DNA from 2 places in the Shewanella piezotolerans WP3 genome. Region 2 is predicted to be linked to the other one. Evidence: riboswitches for the same ligand, from Rfam matches in the RefSeq annotation. Region 2 holds a riboswitch; the other holds the start of a gene.
The links. Region 2 has a riboswitch for thiamine pyrophosphate ahead of thiC (phosphomethylpyrimidine synthase ThiC). Riboswitches for the same ligand answer to the same signal wherever they lie in the genome.
Positions count from the first base shown of each region.

Region 1: another riboswitch for thiamine pyrophosphate. It lies ahead of SWP_RS13070 (TonB-dependent receptor); the one in region 2 lies ahead of thiC (phosphomethylpyrimidine synthase ThiC).

Region 1 covers NC_011566.1:3,042,905-3,059,056, forward strand. The annotation lists gene SWP_RS13020 (ABC transporter ATP-binding protein) at 1-514, opposite strand, end outside; gene SWP_RS13025 (hypothetical protein) at 903-1,292, opposite strand; gene SWP_RS13030 (hypothetical protein) at 1,431-1,835, opposite strand; gene SWP_RS13035 (GNAT family N-acetyltransferase) at 1,971-2,576, opposite strand; gene SWP_RS13040 (NAD(P)H nitroreductase) at 2,711-3,259, opposite strand; gene SWP_RS13045 (HvfX family Cu-binding RiPP maturation protein) at 3,370-3,963, opposite strand; gene SWP_RS13050 (DUF6279 family lipoprotein) at 4,064-4,906, opposite strand; gene SWP_RS13055 (phosphotransferase) at 5,047-6,075, opposite strand; gene pnuC (nicotinamide riboside transporter PnuC) at 6,076-6,732, opposite strand; gene SWP_RS13065 (hypothetical protein) at 6,831-7,091, opposite strand; gene SWP_RS13070 (TonB-dependent receptor) at 7,148-9,334, opposite strand; TPP riboswitch at 9,386-9,516, opposite strand; gene SWP_RS13075 (YcfL family putative periplasmic lipoprotein) at 9,637-10,026, opposite strand; gene SWP_RS13080 (PaaI family thioesterase) at 10,078-10,548, opposite strand; gene SWP_RS13085 (PaaI family thioesterase) at 10,541-11,044, opposite strand; gene hinT (purine nucleoside phosphoramidase) at 11,041-11,397, opposite strand; gene SWP_RS13095 (LuxR C-terminal-related transcriptional regulator) at 11,648-12,283, opposite strand; gene SWP_RS13100 (tetratricopeptide repeat protein) at 12,954-14,096, opposite strand; gene SWP_RS13105 (bifunctional protein-serine/threonine kinase/phosphatase) at 14,177-16,015, opposite strand; gene SWP_RS13110 (NarK family nitrate/nitrite MFS transporter) at 16,032-16,152, opposite strand, start outside.
Region 2 covers NC_011566.1:2,422,893-2,439,044, forward strand. The annotation lists gene SWP_RS10380 (MFS transporter) at 1-1,624, opposite strand, end outside; gene def (peptide deformylase) at 1,854-2,345, shown strand; gene imuA (translesion DNA synthesis-associated protein ImuA) at 2,555-4,069, shown strand; gene SWP_RS10395 (Y-family DNA polymerase) at 4,088-5,671, shown strand; gene SWP_RS10400 (error-prone DNA polymerase) at 5,671-8,844, shown strand; gene SWP_RS10405 (tRNA-uridine aminocarboxypropyltransferase) at 8,908-9,411, shown strand; gene SWP_RS10410 (DUF2059 domain-containing protein) at 9,656-10,150, shown strand; gene trhA (PAQR family membrane homeostasis protein TrhA) at 10,282-10,971, opposite strand; gene SWP_RS23040 (hypothetical protein) at 11,330-12,325, shown strand; TPP riboswitch at 12,491-12,589, shown strand; gene thiC (phosphomethylpyrimidine synthase ThiC) at 12,746-14,758, shown strand; gene thiE (thiamine phosphate synthase) at 14,761-16,152, shown strand, end outside.

The DNA of each region.
Region 1 (16,152 bases), 620 kb from region 2:
CTAGTGCACCAGTGGGTTCGTCTGCGAGCAAGATTGCCGGATTGTTAACCAAAGAGCGCGCTATAGCGACTCGTTGTCTCTGCCCGCCAGAGAGTTGATTTGGCCTGTGGTCATGTCGAGTGCCAAGACCCACTCGCGACAACAATTCAAGGGCATAACTTGAGTCTTGCTCTGGGTTTGCGGAGAACCTCAACGGCAGTAATACATTTTGTAAGGCTGATAAGCGTGGCAATAGATGAAAACTTTGAAATACAAATCCAATCTCTTTATTTCTGACAGCTGACAGGGCGTCATCATCAAGATCTTCAACTTCCTGATTATTTAGGCTATAACCACCTGATGTTGGCTTATCGAGACAACCGATAATGTTCATTAAGGTAGACTTACCTGAGCCTGAAGGCCCCATAATCGCAACGAATTCATTTTTAGCGATACTAAAACTTACTCCATTGAGTGCTTTTACACATGTATCACCCATGGGATATTCTTTTTTTAATTCATGAACTTCTATCATAATAGCGCTCTTTTATAGCAAAAAACCTGCCTGACTAACGACCTATAATACAACTAAAGGCACAATAAAATAGCCAAGACTTTGACAAAAATATGTAAGTTAACGTGATATTTTCAAACTATCAAACGGTAGGATAATACTTGAGCATTGAAGGTGAGAGCTGCTGAAACTTTGGTAACAAAGGTAAACTTGTTTTAATCACTACTGGCATGGTTCATCCTGATTTTGTCGTTTCATTCCATTTGAAACAATTTTTATTATGCTAATAACCTACTGTTCTTGAATCTGAAAAACAAGAGTTTGGTGGATTAAAACAATGCAAATAATTCATGTTTTCTAACATATGGGTATTTGGTTCGCTTATGTTTTGCTCTCGGTAAATCTTTCACTAAGTTAAAATCGCACCGAGTATGGTCGATATTGATATACTCAGAAAGAATATCCATTGAAACAAATGTTTAAATGGTCTTTCTAGATCGCTCATAAAGCCAATATATATCTGCCAAATAGCAAATAAACCAAAGTTAAGTGCGATAAAAACCAACATGCCAAAGCTATGCATCTGCGACACGGCCTCAAAAGCACAAGCTAAAAGTATCAAAGTCGATAAAAGCAGGAAGATTGAAATATAGTGAAACACACAATACATGCTGGTTTTAGCAACGGGATCAAAATCAGCATGTAGCATCGGTGCTAAAAACTGGCGTTTGCCGTATGTTAGATGCCCGACACTGGTCAATGCCGCGAGTCCCCCTGCAAACAAAAAGTAGAAATTCATCCCACGTCCCAATCCTATTTAGTATGTAAAAGGCTCTGCTAGTAAAGATAGTTTACTATTTGGCACAAGTCTTAGTGTATAAGACAGAGAGTATCGCGCTAATCTTACAAAAAAAGAGAGCTTCAGCTCTCTTTTTTATTACATCGTTGCCATTGTCCAATAATCGAGCCGCTGCTCAGGCTGGCTAATCACCACTTTGCATTTTTCTTTATATTTCCCCATCAATGGCCCTAAGCTTTTTGAGTTAGGCATTGATGCTTTATGCTGCTTCGTCGCGGCAAGAACGGCTTCATTAACATATTCTTCAGTTTGATACTTATTAGCTATTGCAACCGCTTGTTCGCCAGAAACTTTTAATCTATCACCCACAGCTTGCATCTGTGGCGCATTCATTGCTGCTATCGCATTTGCAGCTATCTGATAATATGCTGCGCACTCTGTTAACTCTTTAGTAAGCGCATCTTCAGCATCTCCTGCGGCGGCGTTAAAAGCGAGGAGCCCAATGGACAGTGCCAGCATTTTTGGCGAAATTGTTCCTGACATTAAAATAATCCTTTTTTATAATCGTTCGATTTAACTATTTCTACTTTAGCTTTCATTTAATATCAAGAGGAACAGTAAAAAACATGCCAATTCATTATTGGTGAGAATGAGACAAATTTCTACATTATCAATCAACTATGACTGAACACCCACCTGAAGCTTGGCCTGTAACCCTTTTTTCACGTCACTCCATTCTGAATCAATAATTGAATAGACCACAGTATCTCTTATGGTGCCATTAGCTAATATCTGATGATTTCGCAAAATGCCATCTTGGTTAGCACCTAAGCGGCAAATAGCCTGACGTGACACTTCGTTATGTATATGTGTACGAAATTCAACCGCTATTACATCCAAAGTTTCAAACGCATAGCATAATAACAACAGTTTGCACTCGGTATTGACCGCTGTACGTTGAACACTTTTTGCATACCATGTATGGCCTATTTCTAAACGGCGATGACTTTGTTGCCAGTGGCAGATCCTCGTACAGCCTACAATCTCTCCGGAATGGCGATCTCTAACAGCAAAGGCAAGCGATTCTCCTTTTTGTTCATCAGATAGCGCTTGCTTGATATAGTCATTCATATCTTCGGGACTCGGGACCTTGGTATACCAAAGTTGCCACAAGTCACCATCACACACCGCAATACTCAATGCGGGGGAATGTGCTAACGTTAAAGGCTCTAAAACAACATGTTCACCCACTAGCGCGTTGTTTCTCACTTCTTGTGCGTTCACCTCAACCTCCTTTGTCTTTTTTTTCACTAACTTAGCATGATTAATCAAGCAAGATAAATACAATCTACAGGCCTACATTTTCGGTTTATTTAGCCTTAAGCGCATTAGTCACTATTTCTTTGCCTAATGATTTGCTAAATATACCGCGCAAAATTTGATCCGGCTTTTGTTGGCTTTATGTTTGCTTTTAGTGCCGCGGTACCTAGATATAAAAATCCAACAATCTGATCTGTTGCATCAAGGCTTAAGGATTGATGCACATTTCTATCGAAGGCTAACGCACCAGTACGCCAAATAGCACCAAGTCCTTGGGCAAATGCAGCCTGCTGCATTGCCATTGCTGCACAACCAGCAGCAAGATGTTGTTCAAATTCAGGAACCTTGGGGTGTTGTTTTACTTTAGCAATCACTGTGATGACCATAGGCGCTCTTAATGGCATATTCTTGGTCTTAGCGATAAGCTCTTCCTCAGCACCATTTAGCTGAGAGGCTTTTGCAAAAATAGCTCCAAGTCTCTCAAGCCCGTCACCAGTCGCAATAATAAATTCCCAAGGTGTTAAACCTGCATGATCAGGAACGCGTGCCCCTGCATCCAAAATATTCTTAAGTTGCTCATCCGTAGGAGCTGGAGCAATAAGGCGTGGGGTAGATTGTCTCGTCAATAAAAGCGTTAATGCGTCCAACAGATTGTCCTTAAAACTGTGAAAAATACCTAACTACGTTGAGAGTAGCAAGCCCATAAAAAAAATCCCACCTATTTGGTGGGAATTAATAAAAGGTTCAGTTTCAGCTATTAAACAATCTGGTTTCTCTTTGCGATATAATAATCAAGACTTGTATAGCGGCCTCCCCCCATAAAGATCAGCGCCATCAACATAAACAGGTACGTAATCGCAAACTCGATTCCGTTGTTTAATACAACAAAATTGCCTGAACTGGTCAACCATTCATAATTGCCATTCTGTTGTAAAATTTCCTTTGCTTTGTCGAGCTTCTCAGCTGACGCCAATACGCTTTCATTGGCGAGCCAAGAACTGGCATCAGCAATAGCTAACCAACCATTGTCCCAATGCACAGCAAAAGCGGCAACTAACATGGTAAACGACAACGGAATAGCAATCAGACGTGTCGCTAACCCTAATATTAATAGCCCGCCACCGACAAATTCGGTACCCGCTGCCAAGACGACCATTAACTCTGGAAATGGCAAACCGAGACCCCAGTCAGGATTACCAAACCATGCAGCCGTATCGCTAAAGTGTGATAGTTTATTGTAACCAGCCTGCATGAGTACTGGCGCCAAATATAACCTCAGTGCAAGTGGTGCAATCCCTTCTGCGTAGCGTATAGTGTTCAAAAACTTTTGATACAGTTGTGCAAGTTGCATGTCATTCCCTCTTATATTCTATTGAATCAATAGACCCTAACAACAATAACAATCTTTCATCAGTCATCAATTAAGCTAAACCATAACGATAATATGAGCACTAATCTTCTTGGCTAATTTCAGTAAGCTCTGTAATGAGTGTATTCAATTTTTCATTAAACCGCTGTTTTTGTTTGCTGCTTGCGAGTTTTTCTATATTGATTAAGAGCTCTCCAAAGTTTTTGGAGTTATTCTCAAGCACAGCTTTGTAAGCTTTGGATTTTACCGTTTCAGGTTGAGTCATTAATAAGCTTAGGCTATGAGAAAGCGCGACTTGGTTACGGCGATTTTTTAAAGCTTGAGAAAATAGACGGATCCAATCGTGGCGATACTCTAGCCACATGTCTAATGTGCCGCTGCGGGCAGTATTGTAATCGTGTATAGCCGCTATTTGAGTTGGAGTGAGCTTGCCCATCCACTTCTGAATTCGTTTCTCAATGCGCTCATCAGCCATCTTTACAAGTGCCGCTTGGTCCTTACCTAAGTACTTTTCATTAAGTTCTTTTTCTTCAGCTCTTAACTGAGCGATAATTTGCTCTACTTGTTCATCAGAAAATGAACTGATAATTGGCACTATCGATGGTTCAACAAAATCAAACACTCTAGACCAGTGTGATTTTGCAGAAACAACGTGGTCATTCCAAGATTGTAGGGTAAAGCTTTGATTATTAAATTCTGCTAATAACTGAGACAGTTGAGCTTGATAACGGGGGAGTTCTTGAGTGCGATGCCAAACTAAAAATTCATCTAGTGCGACTTCAAACTGCTGCTGTTGCTCAACATTTAACGTGACATACTCTTCTAGTTTCCACTCGATAGCCCAGTCGAGAAAATAGTAACCAACCTTAGTGGAACAGCCAGCAAACATAATAAGAATAAACAGCCATAAACATAGTTTTTTCACCGATTACTCCATTAGGATGCTTTCACCTAGCATAGAGCATGGTTTGGTTTATGGTCTAGTAACAAAATGTATAACCGTTTTAGGCTTTGTTAATCATGCCTAAGCAACCATTAAATATAAATGATGCCGCTCAAAAACGCTTAAGAACAGCTACCGATTAATGTCTGATATTGACTAGCACAAGCTAAATAACTCTTAGCCTGCTTAATTTTGACTGTGTCTGCATTGGGCTTTCCATCTAGCATCATGCTATCGGAGGCCATTTGCAGTGCCCAACAAACGGCAAATACCCAATAGAGATCAACCGCTGCTGGTATCGAATCTTGAGCATGATGGTTAAGATTTGGTTGATTATCTAAATAGCTTTCAATTAGCCATTGTCGCTGCTTTGATGACAGTGAGTGGCTCGAAATAACAGAAGCTAGATCGCATAACGGATGAGAGCTACAAGCATATTCAAAGTCGATACAATTGAGCCTGTCTTGCACAACCAGAATATTAAATGGATTTAAATCCCGGTGACTAAATTGGTTTTTAATTAGGCAGCGTTCATGCAAAGAAAGCATTTCTGAAATGACGTCCTCTTGTGCGAGCAACAGATCAAATTGGTGTAACCAAGCCACTGATAAGGAAGAGGAGCTACTGCGCTGAGAGAGCAATTGCTGTTGCATTTGGCTTAAGCGTGAATAATAGATCTGCCATTGTTGTTCTACTGTAATAACATTCTTAGGTATTGGTAACCTTTTTAAACCATTCAGTAATTGCAGTAATAGTTGTTCAGCTTTAGGCCAACTTTCCGCGACATTCGATATAGGGTGCGAGCCATTAGCACTGTTCAGATCACTCCAGCTCCGATTATTGTTTTGTACAAGAAACTGACTCAAATAGAAGTCTTTCTCTGGACTTACATAAACAATATCAGGCGCAAAACCTGCTTCACTGGCATCGCGCCAGGCTGCAATCTCACTGCGTCGGTCACAGATCTGCGTACTAGCCCAACTATTAAGCCTTAATACCCATTCAGACTCACTTTTTTTGCTCGCGTGTATCCCTCGAACATAGTAGTTACGATTGCTCAGCCCTTGAGTTAGCGACGCTATCACGCTTACCTGACTTAGCCCAGCAGCGATAAGATAGTGCGCCAACTCTTGCTTAAGCGATTCACTCACTTAAGCAATTCCTGGTGACAAAGGTATACGGCTTTGCTGAGTGTGCATTTTTTTCCGCCACATTAAGTAACCAAACACCACCATAACCACATAAAAAACAAAGAGTGCAGCAGTTAGCATCAAGCCTTTGCTGACATACAGATAGATAGACACTGCATCAATCACAAACCAGTAAATCCAGTTCTCAAGTACCTTTTTTGCCACTAAGAATGTACTCATTACGGCAAAACATGTGGTTGCTGCATCTAAATAAGGGAAAGAGGCTTGAGTTTGAGTTGCCATAAAGTAACCGATAACAACAGAAATAAAGCTCGTTACAGCAATCAGTTTGATGTGAGTAGACAAGCTCCAAGAAACAATACTAACCCCTTCATGAGCCTTCCCCCCTTTAGTCCACATCCAGTAGCCATAAACCGCCATCGCCATGTAATAAACGTTTAATACCGACTCCATCAGCAAGGAGACTTTCCAAAATAGCACAGTATAAATTGCCGTACTGGTTAATGCTGCAGGCCAACACCAAACGCTGCCTCTCATTGCGAATATGAGGTAAGCCAATGCCAGTAGTACCGCGATAGCTTCCCAGCCAGTAAGTGCTTGAGCATCACTAAATACAGCAGCAAACCCTTCATTAGTCAGTTGCCAAAAATCTACCATGAAACCATATCTCTCTATTAAAAATCTTTTAAAGTAAAAAGTAAAAAGCCACAAAGCATAATGAATACCCTGTGGCTCATTGTTTTTAATACGCTTGTTTATTCACTATGGCTCAAATCTAGCTCGCCACCAATGAACTTACACACAAATACGGCTTTACCCCATTTCTCATGTGCCGCTTCCATCTCTGTAGCCAACATTGCCATCACCTCAGCATATTCACCGCACACTTGAGTCGCCATCGCGTTAGTCACTCGATGGATATTGTTGTAGCTATCGACTCGACCAATAAACCACTTTATAGGATCTAAATAGTTGTCCTGTAATGGATAGCAACTAATCTCTGCTGTTAACTTCATATTGATGACCTTAATATTGATAACGTGTAACAAGGTTTATACTTAATACCCTGTAGTTACATAAACTTAACGTTTACTGTAAGTCCTAACTGACGCGGATCACCATAGCGTATATATTGCTTATCTGCCCAGCCTAAATCTGGTTCATTGCCAAAATAGAAACCTCGCACGCCATATTTTTCATCAAATAGATTACGCCCCCAAAGGTACGCCGACCACATATCAGCTTCATATCCTATTTTGGCATTAAAAATTTGATAGGCGTCAGACTTAGATTCATTACTGTCAGAGTAGTAGAAGTCACTTTTACCGCTTGCATTAACGTTAGCAAACCAACCAGAGTCAGTTCGATAAGTTGCACCGGCGCTGAAAGTAAAGTTTGGCGAATGGGCTAATTCACGGCCAGATAAGTCTACAATGCCACCATACTTATCTTCATACTGATAATCGCCATACTCGGTTTCCAACCAACCCAAACTAGTGTATAGATGTAAATTATCAGTTGCGTACCAATTTGCATCCAATTCAGCACCGTAATTAGATGATGTACCAGCATTCTCAGTGTAAAGAATAAATCGTTGTGGGTTATTTGGGTCTTGTTGTGAAGCAGAAACCTGCTGGTTCTTCCTATCCATATAGAATAACGCAAGGTTTGTGGTTGCATTCCCCTCTAACCACGAAGACTTTAATCCAATTTCATAGTTATACAACGTTTCAGTATCGTACTCTTTTTTATCAGATAATTCTGCCGGCAGAGACATGTTAAAACCGCCAGCTTTATAGCCTTTAGCGACTCTAAAATATGTTTCTTGAGTATCACTCAATGCTTTGCTAATAGCTATATGACCGCCCCACATGTTTTCACTCGGATCGAATTCATCTTTATTGCTGTCACTATACTCACTTTCACGTCGTTCAAGCCTTAGACCGATAGATAGCGCATAATTATTGCCTAAATCTGAGTCAGTTTGAGCAAATATGGCGTAATTTATTGCGCTATATTCTGACTGTAAAACTTCATCAGGGTAACCGTTATATTCCGAATAAAGGTCATTGTCTTCACTCAAATCCATCCCATATAGACCCACGAGCCAGTCTGTTGAATCATTAAAAATTCTGCCCGCATCAGTGGAACTAAACCGGAATTCTTGAGTGACGGTAGTTCTATCGCCTTTTTTGTCCCAAATATAATTATATTCACACGGTATCAGATCAGTTGTACTACCATCTCCGTTGGAGTCATAGTCATCAGTACACAGTTTGCTGCCCCAGTAATCTGGATTTGACCAATCACCATCATATGCGTGTTCATGATCTGTTTTTGCGTAGGAAGTCAGCGAGGTTAACTCAAACATTTCAGCACCTGAATAGGTGATCTTAAAGCCTGTTCCTGTTGTTTGCTGTGTATCCTTTCCAGGTTGATCTGTTTGAGTATCAAAGCCGTTATTATCTAAGGTCCATGCATCATAGCCATTATCATAATCAGCATACATTAGCGTTAAATCGACCTGCAGACTGTTCGTGGCATACCAGCGCAATTTAGCCCGCCCAGTAAACTCATCACGTTTATTGGTATCACTCTCGCCAAGATAGAGGTTATCTCTATAGCCATCTTGCTGGTGTTGTTGTAGCGACACTCGATAGAGTAGGTTTCCAGAGTCTGTCAGTGGACCAGAGCTAAACCCGCTAAAAGTTTGCAAGTTATCATCACCAAGTGAAAACTCGGCACCATTTTCAATTACATCAGTAGGATCGTTACTCTTAAGGTAAATAAGACCGGCTAACGCGTTAGCACCATACTGCGTACCTTGTGGGCCTCGCAGCACTTCAACTTGCTGCAAATCATACATGCTCGAAACCATGCCCAAACCTGATAAGTCAATATCATCAACAATGAAACCTACTGATGAGTTAGGTGCACCTTGATACTCTTCTTGTTCACCTACGCCGCGAATTTGGAAATACTTTGGACGTGAACTACCACCAGACCAGTTAAAGTTAGCAATAGAATTTAAGACGTCTTCGAAGTGCTGTGCACCTTCATCCTCAATCTGTTGCTGATCAATGACGGTTACGCTCGATGGCATTTTATCTAAGCTAGTACCACGAAAATCAGAAGTAACAACCATCACTTCCATATCGTCTGTAGCTGTATCTATGGTGGTTTCAGACTGTGCAGGCTGTGAAATTAGCGCAGACATAACAGCTAGCGCAACAGGAGAATAAACTTTTGGATATAACATAGGACCTCAAATTTTAATTTTGAGATCCGGCAACATAAAGAAGCGATCGGAAAATGAATTGTGGCCCATTCCTACGCCGGTATTAGCCGGATCAGGTTCAAAGGGTTTGTTTTTCAACATCTCAGTTAAGCCTATAAAATTACAACTTTCGCCCTATAGACTTAACACCCCTTGGCACCGCCGATTATACATGAATTTTACAAAACCATGACACCCTTCTTGCGTTACCTGAACGTTTCGCATAAAAAAACGCCAAACCTACTGACGTTTTATTAACATATGTGAGCTTGAGCTCTTAAAACCTAATTTGAAAATGCTTTTCTTACGTACAATTCAAATCGGGTAGCTTTAGCATTTGGTGCAACGGCAGATACTTGCAGTTGTTGCTTGCCATGAAGCTTTATCGACTTCCAACTGACACCTTCATCATCAATTGTCATACCGCTAGTATCGAACCAAGTAAATTTGTACTGTAAGCGTAAATCTGTAGAAACTTTGCTGATAATAGTACCACTCCCCTGAAGAAAACCACCCTCTGGACGAGCTATAACTCTTTGTACTTCGACCTCTTTACCAAAGGTACTGTTATCTATTCGCACTTCACCTTTAGAGCCTGCCATCAGGCCCGCAGTATGTGGTGCACACGCTGTAACAAATAAGACCGTGAACAAGCCTAGGATCAGTTTTTTCATGTTAGCCCCCTGAAATATACTCTTTGATTGTTAATACAAGAATAAGCTAGTTTAATCGATTAAGAAATGTGCTCTTGCGGTTGCGATTAAATGCTTGCGGTTAGTCTGCCAGCAATTAATACTCACATTCGCCACCCGTCGGCCTTGCCGAGTGATCTTACACTCTGCAAAGCTATCTTTATGGTAACCAGCCCTTAAATAATCAATTGAAAAGTCCACAACTTTAGGTACTTTACTGGTTTGCATAAACACCATTAATTGAACGATTGCGGACATCTCCATGAAGCCAGCTATAACGCCTCCATGAAGTGCAGGCAATACTGGATTACCAATATTGTCATCCTTTGCGGGTAGTTTAAATATTAACTCGTCACCAAAGCGATCGACTTCCATGCCAATGAATTTCGCGTAGGGGACATGCTCAAGCAGATGTCCAAAATCATTGAGCTCAGTGGCTTTACGAATAATACTTTTTACATCGAGCTTTGTTTGTTCACACTCATCTGCATTTGGGTTAGTCATTACGTGGTTCCCCCATTAAAGCCTGCCTAAACTCTTCACCCACCATTTCAGGGCTAATACGCATAAATGAACCCACTGCATGAGCGATGGGATCGTCAATTGAGTCTTGGTAAGCTATCGCTCGAGTAAAAGCAACGCTAGATGACAATTTATAGCACTGGGCAAAGCCGTATACAGGTTTAAAAGGCTCAGCAGGTTTCATGTAATCGACTCTAAGATCCAGCGTTGGAGATATCTCTAAAGAGCCAAACTTATCAAAAATAGAGCAAACAACAGCGCAACCACTAGCGGTATCCATTAAGGTTGTGATAACACCACCATGAATGACACCAGTATCTGGGTAACCGATAAGTTGAGTGTCATAAGGAAGTTCAATAAGGACATGTTTGCTACTCCCCTCCAGCACTTTCAGCTTTAATTTTTGGCATTGAGTGAGCTGCGCTACAAATCGACTTGCCATCTCCGTTAGCGGGAAAACATCGGCAGTTTCTTTCATCGATTTTTACTCAACATAGGCCCTAATGAGCGTCCTCCAACTAAATGCATATGAATATGAAACACCTCTTGTCCAGCGTGTTCATTGCAGTTCATAATCAATCGATAACCATCTTCAGCAATTCCCTCTTCTTGCGCTAGCTTAGCCGCAACCGACATCATTCTTCCAAGCGCCTTTTCATCAGATGCTTTTATATCATTTGCTGTAGGGATGAGATGGTTAGGAATGATCAGAATATGGGTAGGAGCTTGAGCACTAATATCTCTAAATGCGGTTACCAGCTCATCTTGAAATAGAATATCTGCGGGGATCTCACGTCGAATAATTTTACTGAATATGGTTTCTTCGGCCACTTTTCTGCCCTCGTTAACATAAGTTATGTACTAGTATACTCGAAAAAGTGCATCAAGCGATTGACGAATTTTTGGCGTACAAACAGCAAAGTAAACTTAGATAAGAGTCATTTTGTAGCGATGAAGGTTAAAATAAACGTCCTTAAAGTCGCCATACATAAAAGCGACAAAAAATATCAACAGCATTGATCAATTCAATCCAAACAGCGCCTTGGTGTAGCGCTGTTGAAACCAACCTAAATCATGCGAATTACAAGACAACTTCATGCATGTTTGTTTGAGCCCATGCGATTGCTTGTCCGCGGCTTGATACACCTATCTTTCTAAAGGCTCTATAAAGATGGGTCTTAATGGTGCTTTCACTTACAAATAATTGATTTGCAATATCAATATTCGTACTGCCAGATCGTAATACCTGCAATACCTCTCGCTCTCTCATTGTCAAAGTATCAGACTCTTCATCTTCTTCAACATCATTCAAATGCGCACGACTAAATTCATCAGGAATTGAGGTTTGTCCTTGAACGATTTTAGACATTCCAATACCGATGCTGTCTAAGGATGCATCAGAGTAGAAAACACCAGCAGTGATATTATTCTGCACCAAAAAACGAGCATCAACTTGCTGAGGGTAGTGTATGAACACAACCCTTACACCACTACGCTCTTTATCCAATTTTTTCTGGATTTGATATGCCTTTTGAATATCTACACTTGAAAGATCGATTAACACAAGACCAACACGATTTTCAGTAAAATTATCAATAATATTATCTGGTGCAACATTATGAATTTTTACTAAAAACTGTTGGGGCCAACGAGTATTAAGCAGATCAACTAATATTTGTGAACGGGTAACCATAACCCAGTGCATAACCTTAAACATCCGACTCTCCATGTTTATCGTATAACAATCCTTGTGTGCATAAGTGTAATACACATTAAAGATAATAAACGAACAAAAAGAATTAAATATTGAAATATTCTAATGTTCAAGATGCTAAGCCTACGTCAGCCTTCAATAGCTACATATGTAGCTAATACAACTATATAGATAGCACTAATGACTGATTCACTAAAATGAATAATATTAAAGTGAAGCTATATAATTACAGAAATAGACATAGAACACTTAGAAATACCAATCGGTCAAACTTAAAATCGATAGTGTAAAAGACAAACCCTACGTCGCAACTCATTGATTTAAACGAACTTACAAGACCGACAAAAAAACAAAGGAGAGATAGATTTATAAAATCGTACTATTCATACTCTTTTAATATATCTTCTGTAAAAAGTATTATTAACTGTATAATAATACTTAGAAACAAAAATATAATTCATACTTTAAGTTTTCTCGTCTCATAATCTCATTCCTTCATGCATTAGAACAAATAGTTATTAATTACAATCTAATTACAGAAGGTTTGCCATCACTTTTTCAGCTGCCGCAATTCTATTTACTATCGTTCAAAAATGTCGGTAAATACAAAAGTAGAGTATTTAATTTAAAAACTCTACTTCATATTAGAATTTGGTGTTAGTTGGAGCATAAGTTAACGTGACTTTAGCCATGCTAGCTTTGCTTGATAACGCTGCTGGTTCTTGGGCAAGTCCGTATAATCGAGTGCTTTGCGCAGGGCTTTTTTGGCCAGCTCCGGTTCATCAAGTTTAAAATGTACCTTTGCTAATTCAAAATACGCTCTATGAAAGTAATATGTGTTATCAATAAATTTGTTTAGGTACACTTTGGCACTTAGGTAGTCTGCAGCGGCTATCGAATCTTGTGCCACTAAATACCATTTATAAGGGCTGGAATCATCTAATTCAAGTAATTGTTTTTTCACTGCTAAGGCTTCAACTATGCGACCTTGGCGAACCAGTAAATAATGATAATTACTCAACAAAGTCACTTTATCTTCTGAAACCTCTAATCCGTATCGATACAAGTTCTCAGCAGTTTGTACATCCCCTAATCGTCGTAAAACAACCGCCAACATATTAATAGATGGCGCATATACCTTGCTAAAAGATAAACTTTTCTTAAGCAATAAATAGGCTAGTGGTAAGTCATCACTGAACAATGCATCCGCAGCTAAATTTCGATATAGCATCGCGAAAAACTCATCAGTATCGATCATTTTCCCACCTCTGTCATAACGATTAGGAAAGTAGTCAATTACTACGCTTTTGCGACCTGAAAACAAAGTGCTGCTTTCATTATTATTAGTCTCATAAAGGAATGATCTAACATGATCTGACGTGACAGAGTATCGGTCTGTTACATCAAGTAAAACAGGCATAGTATGTAAGAGTTGAAATGATATATCGACTTGAAACTCACTGGCAATTGCATAGGTTAAAAGAGCCAAAGACATACAGTTACCTTGGTTGAGCTCAAGCGCCTCTGCAGCACTGTAGTTTTTGCCTTCATAGTTAAAGTTGACTAAGCGTTTTTCAAGAAAATACTTCACCTGTTGAAACGGAAGTAATGTGTTGACGTCACTTTGTAGTTGAAAGCGCTTAAACTCCGCAACTTGCTCAGCAGTTAAAGAAATTAAGCTTTCTGGTTCAGGGATTTCATAATCGCCGACATCCGCTTCATACGCTAATATTGGCATCTGAGCAGGCTGTTTAGTCGGAACAGGCACTGTCTGGCAACCGCTAATAATAAAACATACTAACAATAAGTACTTCATAATTTCCATTTACATTGTTATGTCCATATATTCAAAGATATACCAAGCAGATACTAACTACAACAGTACGATAAACAACCTCAAAATAGAGCAAGTAGCACGACTGCTAACCCAAGAAATACGCTCAATGAGCGCCAAAATAGTAGCGGGTTACGTTCTATTAATGCAGGTTTAGCCATCGAACGTTGCCATGTGTTTACCGGTTCAGTCATTTCAAAGAGCCATTCACTGCAGTCTGCTTGGCGTTGTTGAGGTGTCACACTAAGCGCCTTTTTAAGAGCATCATCCATCCAGATGGGGATCAAAGGGTTAATCTGATAACTTGGAATATACTCAAGCCTTACAAAATCTAATTTGGATTTGCAGGCCTGCTGCTTACCATTAAAAGGTAACTGACCCGTTAGCATTTCAAAAGCGATGACGGCAATAGAGTAGAGGTCAGTGCTTTGAGTCACTTGATAACCAAGAATACTTTCTGGCGCAGAGTAATCGGCTGTTCCTAATAATTGGTCTCGCTCAAGAGGGCTGGAGATCTCAGCAATCCCTTTAATGAAGCACGAGCCAAAATCAATGATTTTAAGCTGGCCATCTTTGGTCAATATCAAGTTGTCAGGTTTTAGATCTTGATGCAAAGTTTCTTTACGGTGAAACGCTCTCACTCCAATTTCCAATTGTTTTAACAGAGCCAACACCTCTTGTATATCTGGCGTCGGGTTATGCTTTATCCATTGGCTTAACAATTGCCCATCGAGGTATTCCGTTAAATAATAAAGCGCAGATTTTTGTTTATCACGCTCAGCGATTGAAACCACATAGGGACTATTAATTCGTTTTCCTATCCAACTTTCTAATAAAAAGCGTTCTATATAAGCTGCATCATCTAGATAGTTAACTGAAGGCGTTTTCATACAGAGTAAATCATCTTGCTGATTGCTGACTAGATAGACTTGGCTTCTTTCGCTTTGATGCAAAACATCTACCACTGTATATCCGTCGAGCTTCATGCCAACACTTAATGGCGGTGGAAAAGGCAACCTAGACAAATGCTGATACACTTCATCAATAGTTTGCTCTGGTAAGGAGTCAATACATAGTAACTGACAACTAACATTGTCTTGGGAACCAGAATTGAGGGCTGAATCGACTAATTCATGGCAAAATCTATCACACTTTTCGTCAGTGGAATGCTTGCTGGAACGACTACTTTGTTGAGTTTGACTAAATAGCGCTAATTTCTGCTCTACTTCAAAGTCTGTTACTACATCATGCACACCGTCAGTCGTTAGCAGATATAAGTCCCCCTCCTCTAGCGCTAACATACGATAGTCCACCTCAACATTGACATCTAACCCCAGAGCTCGGGCAAGATAACGCTGATTATTTCCTACTATACTGGTGTGATCTTGACTTAGCTTGTCCAATGTACCATTACGGTAGCGGTAAACTCTTGAATCACCCACATGAAAAAGATGCATATGACGTGATTTAAAAACCAATGCACTTAAGGTGCAGACGTAGCCTCTGCGAGCATCTCGATAATCTTGTCCCAACCCATAAAGCCAACGATTCAGCGCTGTTAATACTTGAGTACTTGATTTCTGTACTGACCAGAGATCCGGTGTTGAGTAATAGTCAGCAAGAAAATTGCTTATGCTGATAGCGGATGCCGCTGCGCCTGCCTCAGCAGTACTCACCCCATCACTGATAGCTGCAACAACGCCCTTCGTCGTTAACATTAGACCACTGGGAATACGGATCCCAATGGCATCTTCATTGGCCGTTTTAACGCCTTTATCAGAATACTGACCAGCCTTAATGACTAAACAGTGCTTTGGCTTGTGGCCTTCAATATCATGACTCGTTGTCAATGATGATATTGTGTCATTTAAGTCATTCTCAACCATAACCTTTGCAATCATACTCACCGTTCCCCTTCTAATTCACGCTTATTAGGGTTACTTCCCCCTTTTCGTTCACTTCGGCAATATGGCCTTTTGGCTCCGTCATTAAAAACACGGTTAAAAAGCCAACTAGAGCACTCACCGCAATAACATAG
Region 2 (16,152 bases):
CAAGCCCGCCAATAATGAACCACATCAGATCTGGGCGTTCAGCACCTTTAGCAACTTCACTGTATAGGTAGCCTGACAGCGGGCCTGCAAGCAGAAATCCAATAGCCGATGATACAAAGTAGTAGCCCATAAACATGGCTTTCTTATCATTTGGTGCAAAACTCGCAACATATTCTTGGCTCTTTGGTGACGCAACCATTTCACCAATTGAGAATACCAAAATGGAAGTGAGTACCATTGCGCCGCCCATTACTGCGCCATGTGCAAACCCACCAATAGCTGTCCCGAGAGCAAGAATAATGGTGCCTCCGACCAATACCGGCAGTGCTTGGAAGCGTTCAACGAAACGACTGATCAACAACTGCATTAACACAATAGACAAAAAGTTAAGTCCGATTAGGTACTCAGGATTCACTTGGCGATAGTCATTGGCCCAGCTTTGAGCATATTGCGCAGCTAAGGCGGGAGCTTGACCTATTGCGGTAAATGCTTGGCTTATCTCTGCGGTAGGCACCATTACCTTGGCATGAACTAATTCAAAATAGGCTTGTTTGGCACTCAGTGTTCCAGCACTGAACTCTTGTGCTAAACGAGTTAACTCCGATTGTAATAAAGTGGTATCAACAGGAGCAAAGAATTGCTGTAAGTCAGGATAATTGGCTAGCATCAAAACGAGATCTGTAGTGTCGACAAAGTCGCGAATAAAAATAGGTAAAGTAATAAAGATCTGCTGATAGACCATCCACATGCCCGATAGAATAAGCAGGTAGATCACAAAGGGTTTATTACCTAAGCTTATTTTCTGACCATACCACGGCGCTGATTTTTTAGAAGAAGCAAGCTTATCCCAAACAAGATGAGTGCTGAACCAAGCTGCGTAGATAATCAGAGTGGTTTCACCAGTGATCCATTTAGCGCCATAAGACATCAGAATGATTAATGTGCCAAAAAACAAAATAGCAAAACGGGCATTGCCGAGTACTTCTTGAATATCGGCAAACACTGCTTTGAGTGGCTTTCCTTTTTGGCTATTCTGATCCGTTGGTTCTTTATAGAAAAATAGTGCAGGAATGAAGTTAAGCCCGATCCAGAATGCGGACATAATAAACACCCAGTCCCAGCTGATGGCACGCACATAACCTGCAATGAATGGACCTAAGAATCCACCGATATTGACCATCATGTAAAAGATCCCAAAGCCAAGGCCACGGTTAGTGTCATCGGTTGTGCGAGCCACAGTCCCGGTTACTACAGGCTTAAAACATGCAGCGCCTACAGCCACACCCATAAAGGCGACAAAGAAACCTGTAAAGCTATCGACCTGGCCAAGTAAGTAATAGCTGGGGCACATGATCGCGTAGGCGACCAAGAACATTTTTCGATAACCGTATCGATCGGCAAGTGCGCCAGTCAATACCGGAAATAGGTATAAGAAAAAAGGGATCATACCTTGTAGTAGGCCACGCTCTTGGTCTGAAAACCCAAGTCCGCCCTGGTTTTGTGGTGAGGTCATGTAAAGCGAAGACAAGGCAAAGAAGCCATACCAAGCAAGTCGTTCGAAGATCTCCATCGTATTTGCGACGAAGAATGTAGGGGGTAAAGGAGATCGCACAGCTTGTGACATATTATTATCCGTATATTTTATACATTTATTCGAATATATCATAACTTGTTAATGAAATGGATCTATTAGTGGATTTTTGAATTTTTAGCGAAAAGCTAATAGTGGGTTTGTCATTATGAGATGAGAGTAACTCGTAAATTTATCCCTCTAAATCTAGAGGGAGTTGCCTTTGTTGTTGATTCGGTCATAATAGCGCGAACTTTTTAGTTAATACTAGTGTGATAATGATATGGCAGTGTTAGACATTTTAACCATTCCTGATGTTCGGCTTAAGCGTAAAGCGGAGCCTGTTAAAGACATCGATGCAGTACAGGGTTTTATTGATGACTTAATTGAAACCATGTACGACACCGATGACGGTATTGGGCTTGCGGCCACACAAGTGGGTAGCTTACATGCTATTTTGGTTATCGATTTGTCTGAAGAACGCGATCAGCCTATGGTATTAATTAACCCTGAAATTGTTGAAACTCGTGGAGAGTTTCAAGGTGAGGAGGGTTGTTTGTCTATCCCTGGTTACCGCGCTAAAGTGAATCGTCATGAAGGTGTTAAGGTCACTGCATTAGATCGCACTGGTCAAGCATTTGAAATCGATACTGATGAGTTTCTTGCAATTGTGCTACAACATGAGATGGATCATCTTAAAGGTATAGTGTTTACCGATCACCTATCAATGCTGAAACAACAAATAGCGCTTAAAAAAGTGAAGAAGTATAAATAGTTCATTCACTGTAACCCGCTTTGCTAACGCCCCTCTTTTTAGAGGGGCGTTTTTTTTGGCTTAAAGATCTCAATCGAGTACTTGCGATCTTAATAAAGATAATTATACTGTATGTATGTACAGTATTTGTTGTGTTGGAATCTTCCTGGTTTATATACAGGTGACCCCCTTCAAATAAATACGCTTTTATCATGAAGAAAGGTGTAGATATGGGGCGTTCAAGTGCGAAGGCATACTCGGTATTTCAAGATACGATGGCATCAGAGCGGGTTGATAGTGTGCCACTCATAATCCCAGCTGAAGATAATGCTAGCTCATTGGGTCAATTATTGGCGCGGCAAGATATTTGGCGTGGGCAGCAATGGCAGCAGCAACAATTGGCATATCCAACGGGTTTCTCATTACTTGATGTACATCTCGCAGATAATGGTTGGCCACAAATTGGTGTATGTGAAGTGTTGTGTGACGGTGTCGGTCAAGGCGAACTGAGTATGGTATTACCTATGCTCAGCCAATTGATAGGGCAGGGGCAATCTTCAATAAAAGACGCCGCGCAAGAGCAAGATTCGATGGTTATGTTGGTGGCGCCACCTCACATACCTTCAGCGCAGGCTTTATTGCAGCAAGGGCTTGAACTCGCACGTTTAATCTGGATTGATACAGAAGAAAGGAAAGAGCGTTTGTGGGCTATTGAGCAGGCACTTTCGAATGGTTCTGTACCGCTAGTATTGGCTTGGTTAGATAACTTGTCGACCACTGAAGCAAGACGTTTACAACTGGCAGCTGAGAAGGGGGAGTCGCTATGCATGCTCTATTTGCCAACCCGTTGTGCACAGCTGTCACACCCAGTGAACTTACGCTTAGCGCTGCAACGACAGTTTTTTTCGGCTCGAAATAACGTTAACCACCATGACCATGCAGACTCAAGCGCAGCAGCTTCTATGTTGAAATTGGTGCCTAAGCAAGCCGCATCAAGCCCATTTTTTAGTAGTCACTTAGGTATGACCGAGGTCAACATTATTAAACGCAGAGGAGGCTGGCCTAGCCCTATGTTTAGTTTACCCTTGCTACCGCCACATATTAAGGAAAGCCTACTTGGAGTCGATGCTTACCCGATGCAAAATACCTTACAGGAAGTGAGCAATGATGTTGAGCCGCACAGTTGTGAGCTGTTTACTCAAGCGCACAATAAAGCACCTTTTGAAACGTTACCGATGAGCATTGAGGAAGGGCTTGCCGATTATAGTGTGGTGTTTAGTCGGCCACAGTTACCGATTACTGTTAGTTATCAGCATGCACTTATCAATGTGACGAATGCGAGGATCGCCATGATAACGCTGACTACGACTGTCATGACCACGACAAGAGTTACCAGGCATCGCACTGTTAATCGCATTAAAGAGCAGAAGGGCTTTAATCTTCAACCTGTTTATCAAGACTCGGCACAGGATAAAGAGTCTGCTTTATCCCTTGAACCTATACGCAGGTTAAGCCTACAAGCTACAGGTTCTCTTAGAAGCTCTCTTAAAAGTTCCTTTAGTGAGTTTGTGCAGGGATCCATTAAGCAAGGTGATGAACTAGCCGCTACTTCATTTTCTAATGTTGGAGATTGGCTTCAAGATACACTTGAAGACGCTGCGGTTAGCTCCACTGCTGATTTGTGGGCTGAACCCTATTATAGCCCGCTAGCTGCAGTAGGTAATCTTTCTCACAAGATCCATTAATAAAGGTCGTTGATTGATATGTTATGGCTAGCAGCCCATTACCCACAATGGGCATTGCAATATTTTTATTATCGTAATGAGCTGGAGCAAAGCACAGCAGTATTACTGTATGAGCCGAAGTCACTGCAAGTGCTTGCGCTTGATAGTCTGAGTGAACAAGCTGGCGTAAAATTGGGAATGAGCCTGTCTACTGCACAAAGTTTAATGCCATCGGCGATGTTGGTGGAGTTTGACGCCACTATTAGTCAACAGGCTTCAGACTGGTTGTGTCAATGGAGCTACGAGTTTAGTGCTCGAGTCGTACCGCTACGCTGTTCATTAAGCAATGAGGATCAAAAGAAAACGTCGAAAATTAAGCTTGATGTTGATGAATTTGTGTCGAATACACTGCTACTAGAAGTCAGTTCAATGGCACTTATTTTTAATGGCATCGATAAGCTTATTGAGCAGTATCGCCAACGTGCTAAAGCCTTAGGGTTAGAGGTTTCACTTGCGCTCGCCAAGACCCCTTTAGCCGCGCAGCTACTTGCGTGTCATGCTTCAATGGAAAATCAACAAGCTAAGCTCGCTACTGAAGTTTTTAGTTCAAATGACTATCTTAATACCGATAAAACTTTGCTGTTACTTAATCAACTACCAATTGCTTTATTGCCCTTATCAGATTTTTTAAAACAGAGTTTGCACGATATTGGCATTAAGTCTTTTGCATCACTGTCTGCTTTACCTGATAAAGAGCTTGGACGACGTTTTGGATCAAAGCTGTTGCAGTTATTGGCTAAAATATCAGGTCGTTTACCTCAACCGTTAAGCTATGTTGAGCCAGAAGAAAGCTATCAACAAAAGCTCACCTTATTGCATGAGGTTGAATTAATGCAGGGGATCGTTTTCCCCTTGGGCAGAATGCTAAAAGAGATGGCAAGCTATTTACAGCTGCGTCAGCTTGCTATTCAAAAACTTAAATTGAGTCTTATCTATCGTGACAGCGATCGAAGTCAGCTCGATATTGTTATTCATTATCCTTTTGCAGAGCATCGTAGTGATAGTTTACTGAATTTATGCCGTATGCAGCTTGAACGTGTCACTCTGTATCAACCTGTGGTTGAAATGGTTATTCATGTCGACAAGTTCGTACCCATTGCAGTTAATCATGACTGTTGGTTTGGACAGCAAAAAGCTGCACAGGGGCAGAGGTCAGAAAAAACACAGCGGCTAATGGCCCTGCTGGAAGCAAGGCTTGGTAAAGGAAAAGTAAAAGGGTTACAGGCTAGTTCAGCGCACCTGCCAGAGGATAGTTGGATGGCTACCGAACTGTCGGTCACAGCTAAAGAGCAGTCTATACGGCAGCAAAGGTTGTCTGAAGCTGCATCTGGCTCAGGTGCTCTGTGCGCCGGAGCATGTCGCCCAAGCTGGTTGTTAACCACACCAGAGTTGATCGCAATTGAAAATATTGAGCTTTTAAAAGGACCTGAAAGGCTGCAAACCCTATGGTGGCAAGAGCCGCAAATATCTCGAGACTACTATGTTGCCAGCCATTATCAAGGTGGACTGTGTTGGGTCTTCAAAGAAGGTAATCGCTTCTTCTTACAAGGCTGGTTTGGCTAATGTATGCCGAGTTACATGCTATCTCCAATTATACTTTTTTTAAAGGTGCCTCTCACCCCCATGAGCTGGTTGAACAAGCCGCTGAGCTTGGTTACCAAGCGATTGCCATTACAGATGAGTGTTCATTTGCCGGGATAGTCAAAGCGCACGAGGCTGCTAAAAAATGTCAAATACAGCTGCTGGTGGGCACTGAGTTTCAGTTAGCTGAAGGCATATTCGTATTACTTGCCATGAATCGTAAAGGCTATGGTCAGATCAGCCAGTTGATCACCACTAGTCGCCGTCGAGCTGAAAAAGGCGAGTATCAGCTGCAACTCAGTGAATTGCAGCAGGGCTTAGACAACACAATCTTATTATGGCAACCCGCTTCGCTAAAATCGATCAACAGTACCCTTGGCGAGCTTCCGACACAAATTGCTACTTACCAGGCTGATGTATTAACGGTTGGACAATCTCTTTATCGGCAGTTTCCTCAGCGTTGCTATCTGTTGATGGAACGAAGCTTAGTGGCCGGTGAAGCTTTAAAAATCCAACTTTGGACACAGATTGCCAAGCAGCTGGATATGCCTTGCGTGGCAGCCGGTAGCGTGCGCATGCATTGTCAGCAGAGGCAAAAGTTACTAGATGTGCTTACTTGTATTCGATACGGCACTGAGCTGGCACAAGCTGGGGAGTTGCTGCTGGCTAATGCTGAAACCGCGCTAAAGCCGACAGCTACCCTTTATAAGCGCTATCCAAAGGAATGGATTGAGAATAGTTTATTGATTGCCGAAAGATGCAACTTTAGTTTGGAGGAGCTTAAGTATGAGTACCCAAGTGAGGTGGTGCCCAGTGAATTATCCGCAAGTGAATATTTAGCCCAAGAGGTTTATAAAGGTGCATTGCGTCGGTTTAACCATCAAGTACCAGCAAGTGTCACAGCGCAATATGAAAAAGAGCTGGTTTTGATTAAAGCGATGCAATATGAGTACTTTTTTTTAACTATCTACGACATTGTTCAATACGCAAAGTCACAACAGATTTTGCATCAAGGCCGCGGCTCTGCGGCAAACTCAGTCGTCTGTTACTGTCTTGGGATCACAGAGGTCGACCCAACTAAAGTTAATATGTTGTTTGAGCGCTTTGTCTCAAAAGAGCGCAATGAACCACCCGATATTGACGTTGATTTTGAGCATGAACGCCGTGAAGAGATCATTCAATATATCTATGGTAAGTATGGTCGGGAGCGGGCAGCATTAGCGGCGACAGTGATAAGTTATCGCTTTAAGAGTGCACTCGCAGATGTGGGCAAGGCGTTGGGGATCGATAAGCAATATTTAGATCATATGCAACACAGTATCGATAGGCGCGACACTGAAGTTGACTGGTTGACGCAGCTACAGGAAAAATCACTGTTACCTCGCGAAGGAATGGGAAAATACCTGTTTCCATTAGTGCAGAGCATTTTGGGCTTTCCAAGGCACCTGTCACAGCACGTTGGCGGTTTTATTATCTCCTCTGGCCCGTTAAGTGAGTTGGTACCTGTTGAAAATGCATCAATGGCGGACAGAACGGTTATTCAATGGGATAAAGATGATTTAGAGAGCTTAGGGCTGTTAAAAGTTGATGTGCTAGCACTAGGAATGCTAACGGCTATCAGAAAGTGTTTTGAGCTTATCAGTACGCCCGAGCAGCGCTTTACTATGGAGCAGGTTAAGTGGGAGCAAGCAGCTGTGTATCAGATGCTGCAGCGTGGCGATAGCATTGGAGTGTTTCAGGTCGAGTCCAGAGCGCAAACCTCAATGTTACCAAGGCTTAAACCCCGTTGTTATTATGACTTAGTGGTCCAAATTGCCATCGTTCGGCCAGGACCTATTCAGGGCGATATGGTACACCCCTATCTAAAGCGTAGAGATGGCTTAGAAAAAGTGACCTACCCAAGTAAAGAGGTTGAGTCGGTATTATCGCGCACCATGGGGGTGCCTATTTTCCAAGAGCAGGTGATTCAACTAGCGATGGTTGCAGCTGGCTTTTCTGGCGGTGAAGCTGACAAATTAAGACGAGCAATGGCGAGCTGGAAAAAGACTGGAGAACTGCAACAGTTTGAGGATAAGCTGCTTAAAGGGATGCTGAGCCGTGGTTATTCGGCTGAGTTTTCTAAACAGATCTATCGACAAATAAGGGGGTTTGGAGAGTATGGATTTCCAGAGTCTCACTCAGCAAGTTTTGCATTGTTGGCGTATGTCTCTGCTTATCTGAAGTTTCATCATCCGGCAGCATTTTGCTGTTCGTTACTTAATAGCCAACCTATGGGATTTTATAGTCCTTCGCAACTGATCCAAGACGTGCAGCGCCATGGGGTAGTGGTACTCGCTGTGTGTGCGAATCGTAGCCAGTGGCAGCATACATTAGTGACAATAGCAGATAACCGTATCGCGATCCGCCTAGGTTTTCGCTTGGTAAAAGGCCTAAATAGACAAGAGATCGAGAAGCTGATTAAGCAGCGACCTGAGCAAGGCTTTACACACATCGATCAAATTTATTACTTAGGTATTGCACGTCATGAACTGGAAACACTTGCTAGTGCCGATGCGTTTAGCCAAATTGCGGGCCATCGTCATCAAGTGCGCTGGCAACTCTCTGCATGCCAGCCAAGTTTGCCGTTATTTGATGATGTGTTAGAAGCTGGCATGAACTGTAAACAGGAAGGAGAACGAGTATTACCAGCTTCCGGCGGATTGAATTCGGTTGCAGACGTTACTCTCCCAAGCCCTAGTATTGCAGAGTCTATGCAGGCTGACTACGCCTATACAGGAGTGACACTAGGCCAACATCCCATGAGCCTATTACGGGAGCAATCTTGCTTACATCATTGTTTGACTGCTGAGCAATTGGATGAATGTCGTAGTGGGCAAGTGGTCACAGTGGCTGGACTTGTGGTTGGACGACAGCGCCCAGGTACGGCTTCTGGCGTGACTTTTATTACGCTAGAAGATGAAACTGGCAACGTCAACTTAGTTGTATGGAGCGCGACGGCAAGAGCACAAAGACAAGCTTATTTAGTTGCAAAAATCATGAAGGTGACAGGGGTTCTAGAGCGTAAATCGGGCGTGACTCATGTGGTCGCGGGCAGGTTGACTGATATTTCTACGGAACTCAATGAACTCGTTGTCCCTTCACGAGATTTCCATTAGCAACCGCCCCTAATCTTTTGTAATAGGTATATAATTCAATGAGAATTGTATGAGGTAGAACCATTGCAAATTATTTTATTAACCCATGAACGAGAAGTCTCGCGTCCAACTAATACTGGACAGCTTGCCATCAAAGCCTTTCCTGAACATTGTAAGCGAATAATCTGGGCAAGAACGGCACCTGATGAAACTTTGCTAAAGCTACTTCAAGCAAATGACACCGCTTTACTTTTCCCTGACGAAGCTAGACATAGAGAGACTGACTCAGAAAAGCTACATGGTACTGAAAAGCGTAAATACGACGCGACTGAATCGATGCCATCGACCTTAGTGATTATTGATGCAACGTGGCAGGAGGCTCGTAAGATGATCCGTCGCAGCCAGTACTTAAAAGATGCGAGAAAGTATGCGTTAACTAGCAACCAAGATTCTTTATTTAACTTAAGGCGCAATCAAGTCGAAGGCGGCTTGTGTACAGTAGAGTGTATTATTGCGATATTCAAAGAGGTTGGTATGGCTGAAGAGGCTATCTGCTTATCTAAAGCCTTTTCAATTTTGCAAAAATAAGTGCACAAGGTGTTTATATCTCTGCGCTAATGCTTTCACACCAAACAAAGCATGCACAGCCCTCAGTGATAAGTAGTTTGTAAGTTGCTAGCTTCTCAATTGGGGGGATACCATGCTGGCATTACAAATATGAATAGTAATTGATTTACAAAGGCTGTTCGATAGTGAGATGCTCTTTTGTAGTAGCTGTATGTACACTGCTACAGACTATGATTATAAAAAGTTAATAAATAAAGGAATATTTATGAAAAAGTTATTATTATCTTTGGTGTTTATTTTATCTTTTCCCGCCAATAGTTATGCTGATTCAGGAGTAAGAGATTCGTTAGAAAGAATGTTTGAGCTAACTGATATGCAAGCAATGATAGATAGCTCTCATGCTCAAATTAATCAGATGTTCTCTCAAATGGCAAAAGAGCAGAATATCTCAGATGAACAAAAGGTTATCTTTGAAAAACATAGAAAAAAGCTGCAGCGCATGTTAGTCGAATCATTGAGTTGGGATAAGATTAAAGAGCCAATCATTGAAGCCTATTCTCAAGTTTATACTAAAGCGGAGATTGATGAGTTAATCGTTTTCTATGAGTCTCCATTAGGTCAGAAAATGATTAAGAAAATGCCTGAATTGATGCAAGTCTCAATGCAAGTTATGCAAGAAACATCGATGAGTTTAATCCCTCAGATGCAAGCACTGCAAGAAGAGTTCCAAAGAGAATTGCGAGAACAAGAAGAGATCTAATGGGAGCAAGCGAAAATTAATACATTCGCTAATATTGAATGAGTCGGTGCGACTTAGTACAGCTAAGTTGCACCATTGATAGCTTGAGTTTAGCAATCAAATGCGATTGAAGAGAGTAGCGGTATTATTATTTAAATCACGGTCAAATAGATACACAAAAAGTGACTGATCGCACCGCCTAATACAAAAAGGTGCCATATGGCATGATTGTAAGGAATGCGTTTAGCAACATAGAATATAACCCCTAAGCTATAAAATAATCCGCCAATAATTAACAGGTTAAAGCCCAAAGGCGACATGCCTGCAATCAACTCTTTCATTACGGTCACGCAAAGCCATCCCATCGCAAGGTATAAGGTGAGGCTGAAGACTTTGAAGCGGTTGATAAATAATGTCTTAAAAAGAATGCCGCCAACGGCAAGTGACCAAATGGCTATTAGTACAAGGTTGGCATTTCCATTCCCACTTTCATTGTTCAAACTAATTAACATTAAAGGGCTGTAGGTTCCCGCTATTAACAAGTAGATAGCGCAATGGTCCGCAACTTTAAGTTTATGTTTTAAAGAAACATCTGTTGCGCTGTGGTACAGCGTTGAGCAAAGAAATAGCAAAATAATACTGGCGCAATAAACAACAACCCCAGTCATCTGTATAAAAGATAAATGCTCATAACCCTTGATGACGCACATGATCAAGCCTATGACACCTGCTACTACGCCTAGTCCGTGGCTTAAGCTGTTCGCAAGCTCCTCTTTAACGCTATAACTCGCGCTAGTGACCATATTAGGTTTTGAAGAAAGGGTTGACTCTTGACTCGACATAGGGGGAAACGACTTCTGGTTAGACCACGATTGATTGCAGTGTATCAGCTTTAATCATAAAAGCCACAGTTTTAGCGTACACGTGTTAGCTTAAAGTGTTGCTCAATGCATCGTATTGATATTTAGTCATTTTACTAAAAACATTGTTGTTTCATACAGATGTTGAACTTTTGTAATAAAGCTGTCTCTAATGGTTTAAACTGCAATAAAAGTAGTGCTTGAAGTTTGACTTTGGATTAGAGGGATACTAAATCAGGCATCTAGAGAACACTCGAATATAAGCCGTTAAGTTACTTATCTCAGAGCTTTTTATGGACAACAAATAAATCACCGGACTGAAAATTTGAAGAGATCTGTTATGCCATCTTTTACGGCGATTAGCGCTAATGGACAAGCGCAAAATGATTCAAAATCTAAGCAACGCTACAGCGGAATAGGACAGATCAGTGCCAGCCGAGATCTTGCTGAAGCTGATTGTCATCGGTTATTAGCACCGATATATGGAAGTAACGCTACAGATGGAGTCGCAAAGATACCCACGCCGATAAAAAGAATCAACGAAAGCAAACAGCCTTTAAATCCTGCATCATCAAAGAGCTATTACCCTTCGATTTTTCTATTTTTGCTGGTTATTGCTATGCACGCTTTAGTCATCGCAATAATTAATCAGTCTTGGACTAAACAAGATTTGCAACTGCCAGATTTAGCGCCTGTGAAAATTAGCTCTTATCTTTATGTTGCACCTAAAAAAGTACAGTTAGAGCCTATTGATGATGAAGCTATCTCAAAAAAGATGACTGTAGACAAAGTGCTTGTTGAGAAAGCAGCAGAAATAAATGAAAAACTTGAGCCTGACACACCAGTAGAGAGTTTACCTGTAGTATTAGATCGCCAAACAGCGGTAAACGGCAGTGCTGAAGTGACTAAAGAGAGTGTTATAGAGACTAGTGCTAAAATAGCAAGTAAAAGCAATCGTTATAACGCCATAGCAGCCGCACAATCATATTTACAACGTCAGAACGATGCAGCGCTAGATGCCCTAATCATCGACAAAGCGAATGAGTACACTGGCCCTCATTCCTTGAGTGTTATGGATGGTGACATGGAAGAGTTGGTGTTTCCTGAAGTGGATAAGTATAGCAAGGTTCCAACCAACGATCATCGACTCGACCCTAACCGAGTGGTGCGCCAAGGTGATACTTGCTATCGGATTGTAAAGACCCCAACTCAGATTAACCCTTATGCTGAGAATATTGGTTTCCCCTTCAATTGTGGTGGCGATAAAGTTAAGGAAGCTATCAATGCAGCTATCTCTGCTCGGTTAGAAAAGCGGATGATTAGCCGAAAAAAGTGATCTATTTATATGATAATTTTTCACTCTAAAGTTAAAATATGAAATGATTTGGAATATAGTCCTTTATTTACAATGTATTAATGTATGCTTTTAATTGATTGTAGTTTAGTTTTTTATTGTGATGGTTAACTTGTGTCTAGGCCTGAGATAGGCTTATACTGCAGCCTCATCTTGTCGGAGTGCCATATGGCTGAGACCGTTTATTCGGGATCCGTTGAACCTGATCAGGCTAGAACCTGCGAAGGAAACAAGCGAAATTTTTGCATGTTAAAAGCTATATTAAAATAGTTATCTGCAATATTTCGGTGGTTAAGTGCATCTGTAAACTGCGTGTAAATGCTGTTTAATTTTGAGCTTTCAACTTTTATATTCTCAACTCTCCTGACAAGCAACTTCATTTTTATAATAGTGAGTTTGCTAATGTCTAAACGCCGCGAAACCCGAGCTCAGGCTCAACAATTCATCGATAACTTAAAACCGCTACAGCATCCCAATTCAGAGAAAGTATATCTGCAAGGCAGCCGCCCAGATCTGAAAGTGGGTATGCGCCAAATTCACCAAGCTGACACGCTGCTTGGAGGAGATGAGAGTAACCCTCAATTTGAAGCTAACCCGCCGCTTAAAGTATATGATTGCGCTGGTGCTTATTCGGATCCAGATGCCGATATTGATGTGCGTAAAGGCTTAGATAAATTTCGTAATAACTGGATCATTGAAAGAGATGACACTGAGCAATTGAGCGCTGTTAGCTCTGGTTTTACTCAACAACGTTTAGCTGATGATGGTTTAGACCATCTACGCTTCGAATCTTTATTGCCTCCTCGCCGCGCCAAAACGGGTAAGCGCGTCACCCAACTGCACTACGCACGTCAAGGTATTATCACTCCTGAAATGGAATATATTGCGATCCGTGAAAATATGGCGATGGCAGAAGTGACCGATCCAACTTTGACTCAAAAAAATGTAGGTGAAAGCTTTGGTGCCTCAATCAGTGAGCCAATTACTGCTGAGTTTGTACGTAGTGAGATTGCCCGTGGCCGCGCGATTATCCCATTAAACATTAATCACCCTGAAGCTGAACCTATGATTATTGGACGTAACTTTTTAGTTAAAGTTAATGCCAACATTGGTAATTCTGCAGTGACTTCATCAATTGAAGAGGAGGTTGAAAAACTAGTTTGGTCGACACGTTGGGGCGCAGACACTGTGATGGATCTATCTACTGGTCGCTACATCCATGAAACCCGGGAGTGGATTATTCGTAACTCTCCTGTGCCTATTGGTACCGTCCCTATCTATCAAGCATTAGAGAAGGTGAACGGCGTCGCTGAAGATCTTAATTGGGAAACGTTCCGTGATACATTGATAGAGCAAGCAGAGCAGGGCGTAGATTACTTTACTATCCATGCTGGCGTATTATTACGTTACGTACCAATGACGGCAAAACGTCTGACTGGTATCGTATCTCGTGGTGGTTCCATCATGGCAAAATGGTGCTTGTCGCATCATCAAGAAAACTTTCTATATGAGCACTTTAAAGAGATCTGTGAGATTTGTGCTGCCTATGATGTTTCACTGTCACTGGGTGACGGAATGCGCCCAGGCTCGATAGCAGATGCCAATGATGAAGCGCAGTTTGCAGAATTAGAAACCTTAGGCGAACTGGTTAAAATAGCTTGGCAATATGATGTGCAAACTATCATAGAAGGCCCAGGCCATATTCCAATGAATTTGATCAAAGAGAATATGGATAAACAGCTAGATCTTTGTGATGAAGCGCCGTTCTACACCTTAGGCCCTCAAACGACAGATATAGCGCCTGGTTATGATCACTTTACCTCTGGCATAGGTGCGGCGATGATTGCTTGGTATGGCTGTGCAATGCTTTGTTATGTCACACCAAAAGAGCATTTAGGGTTGCCGAATAAAGAGGATGTTAAACAGGGATTAATTGCATACAAGATAGCTGCCCATGCTGGTGATGTGGCTAAAGGCCATCCGAGCGCACAAATTCGTGATAATGCATTGTCAAAAGCGCGTTTTGAATTTAGATGGGAAGATCAATATAACTTAGGTTTAGATCCTGATACTGCTCGTGCTTATCATGATGAGTCACTGCCACAAGAGTCAGCTAAAGTGGCGCATTTCTGCTCTATGTGTGGTCCTAAGTTTTGTTCAATGAAAATCACCCAAGAAGTGCGAGATTATGCGGCTGCCCAAGAGAAACAGGCTCTGGAAACGAGCGCCTTGGAAGTAAAGTCTGCTGCTGAATATCAAGCATACAGTAAACAGGTCACGCCTACTGGGTTATCTGATACTGATATCAATAGTGGTATGGCGCAAATGTCAGCCGAATTTAAAGCCAAAGGCGCAGAGCTTTACCATGAAGCGAGCGTTGAACAAAACAGTAAAGAAGCTGCACTAGAGGAGTAAGCATGGCAAAGGTTAATTCTAACCCGATGCCAACGCGCAATCGTCCTATTGTATGGACGATTGCGGGATCTGATAGTGGCGGCGGGGCGGGCATTCAAGCTGATTTGGCGACAATCAATGATTTAGACGCTCATGGCTGCAGTGTTATTACAGCAGTGACAGCGCAAAGCTCTGTCACTGTCGCATCAGTTGAAGCGGTATCACCACAGATATTAATCGCGCAGCTTGATGTGTTGACGGCAGACCTTGCTCCACAAGCAATTAAAATTGGCCTGTTAGCCAACCAACAGCAGATAAATTTGGTGGCAAACTGGTTACATAAAATTTTATTGCAGTGGCGAGAGCGTGGCTTAACGGTCGCAGTTATTCTTGATCCCGTGATGGTAGCGACTTGTGGAGATGCGCTTACAGGCTCAGAAGCACTCGACTTTACACCATTTAAAGGGCTGCTGACATTGATAACTCCCAATGTTACAGAGCTTGCCACGTTAGCCGGACGTCAGTTGATAACACCGGAGCAGAGTGTTCAAGCCGCTCAAACGCTAGCGGCACAGCTACAAGTGTCAGTCATTGCCAAAGGTGGCGATATTGGACCTAATTGGGATGAGGGGCTAGCTCGAGATCTACTGGTTTGCCATCAGGTTACAGGAATTTCGAGTTTACATAGTGAGCATGCCTTTTGGCTCACCTCAAACAGAATAAATACCAACAACAACCATGGAACTGGTTGTACGTTGTCTTCGGCGATCGCGGCGGTGATGGCACATGGCTTTGTGTTAAATGACGCGGTGGTGGTGGCTAAAGCTTATGTTTCTCAAGGGTTAGTTCAAAGCTATCAGCCTGGCAGCGGTCCGGGCTGTTTAGCGCGTTGCGGTTGGCCAAATACGCTGTCTGTTTATCCATTTATCCAACCGCTTTGTGAAGCTACAGCGAAAACAAGTTCTAACAATCTGAATGCTTGTGGTTTTATGAAACTCACTACGCAGTTAGGCGTCTACCCTGTGGTTGCTGAGCTTGATATGTTGCAGCAACTGCTTAAAGCGGGAGTGAAGACGATTCAACTACGAGTAAAAGATCCCGCAGATCAGCTACTTGAGCAAAAAATTGTACAAGCAATTGCGTTCGGGCGAGATTATAGGGCTCAGGTCTTTATCAATGATCATTGGCAGTTAGCCATAAAACATCACGCGTTCGGGGTTCATTTAGGCCAAGAAGATTTAGTTGCTAGTAATTTAAAGCAGCTGAGTGAAGCTAATATCGCATTGGGATTGTCGAGTCATAGTTACTTTGAGATCTTGTTAGCGATGCAGCATAAACCCTCCTATATCGCTTTTGGGCATATTTTCCCGACAACGACGAAACAGATGCCATCCGCGCCCCAAGGGCTTGATAAG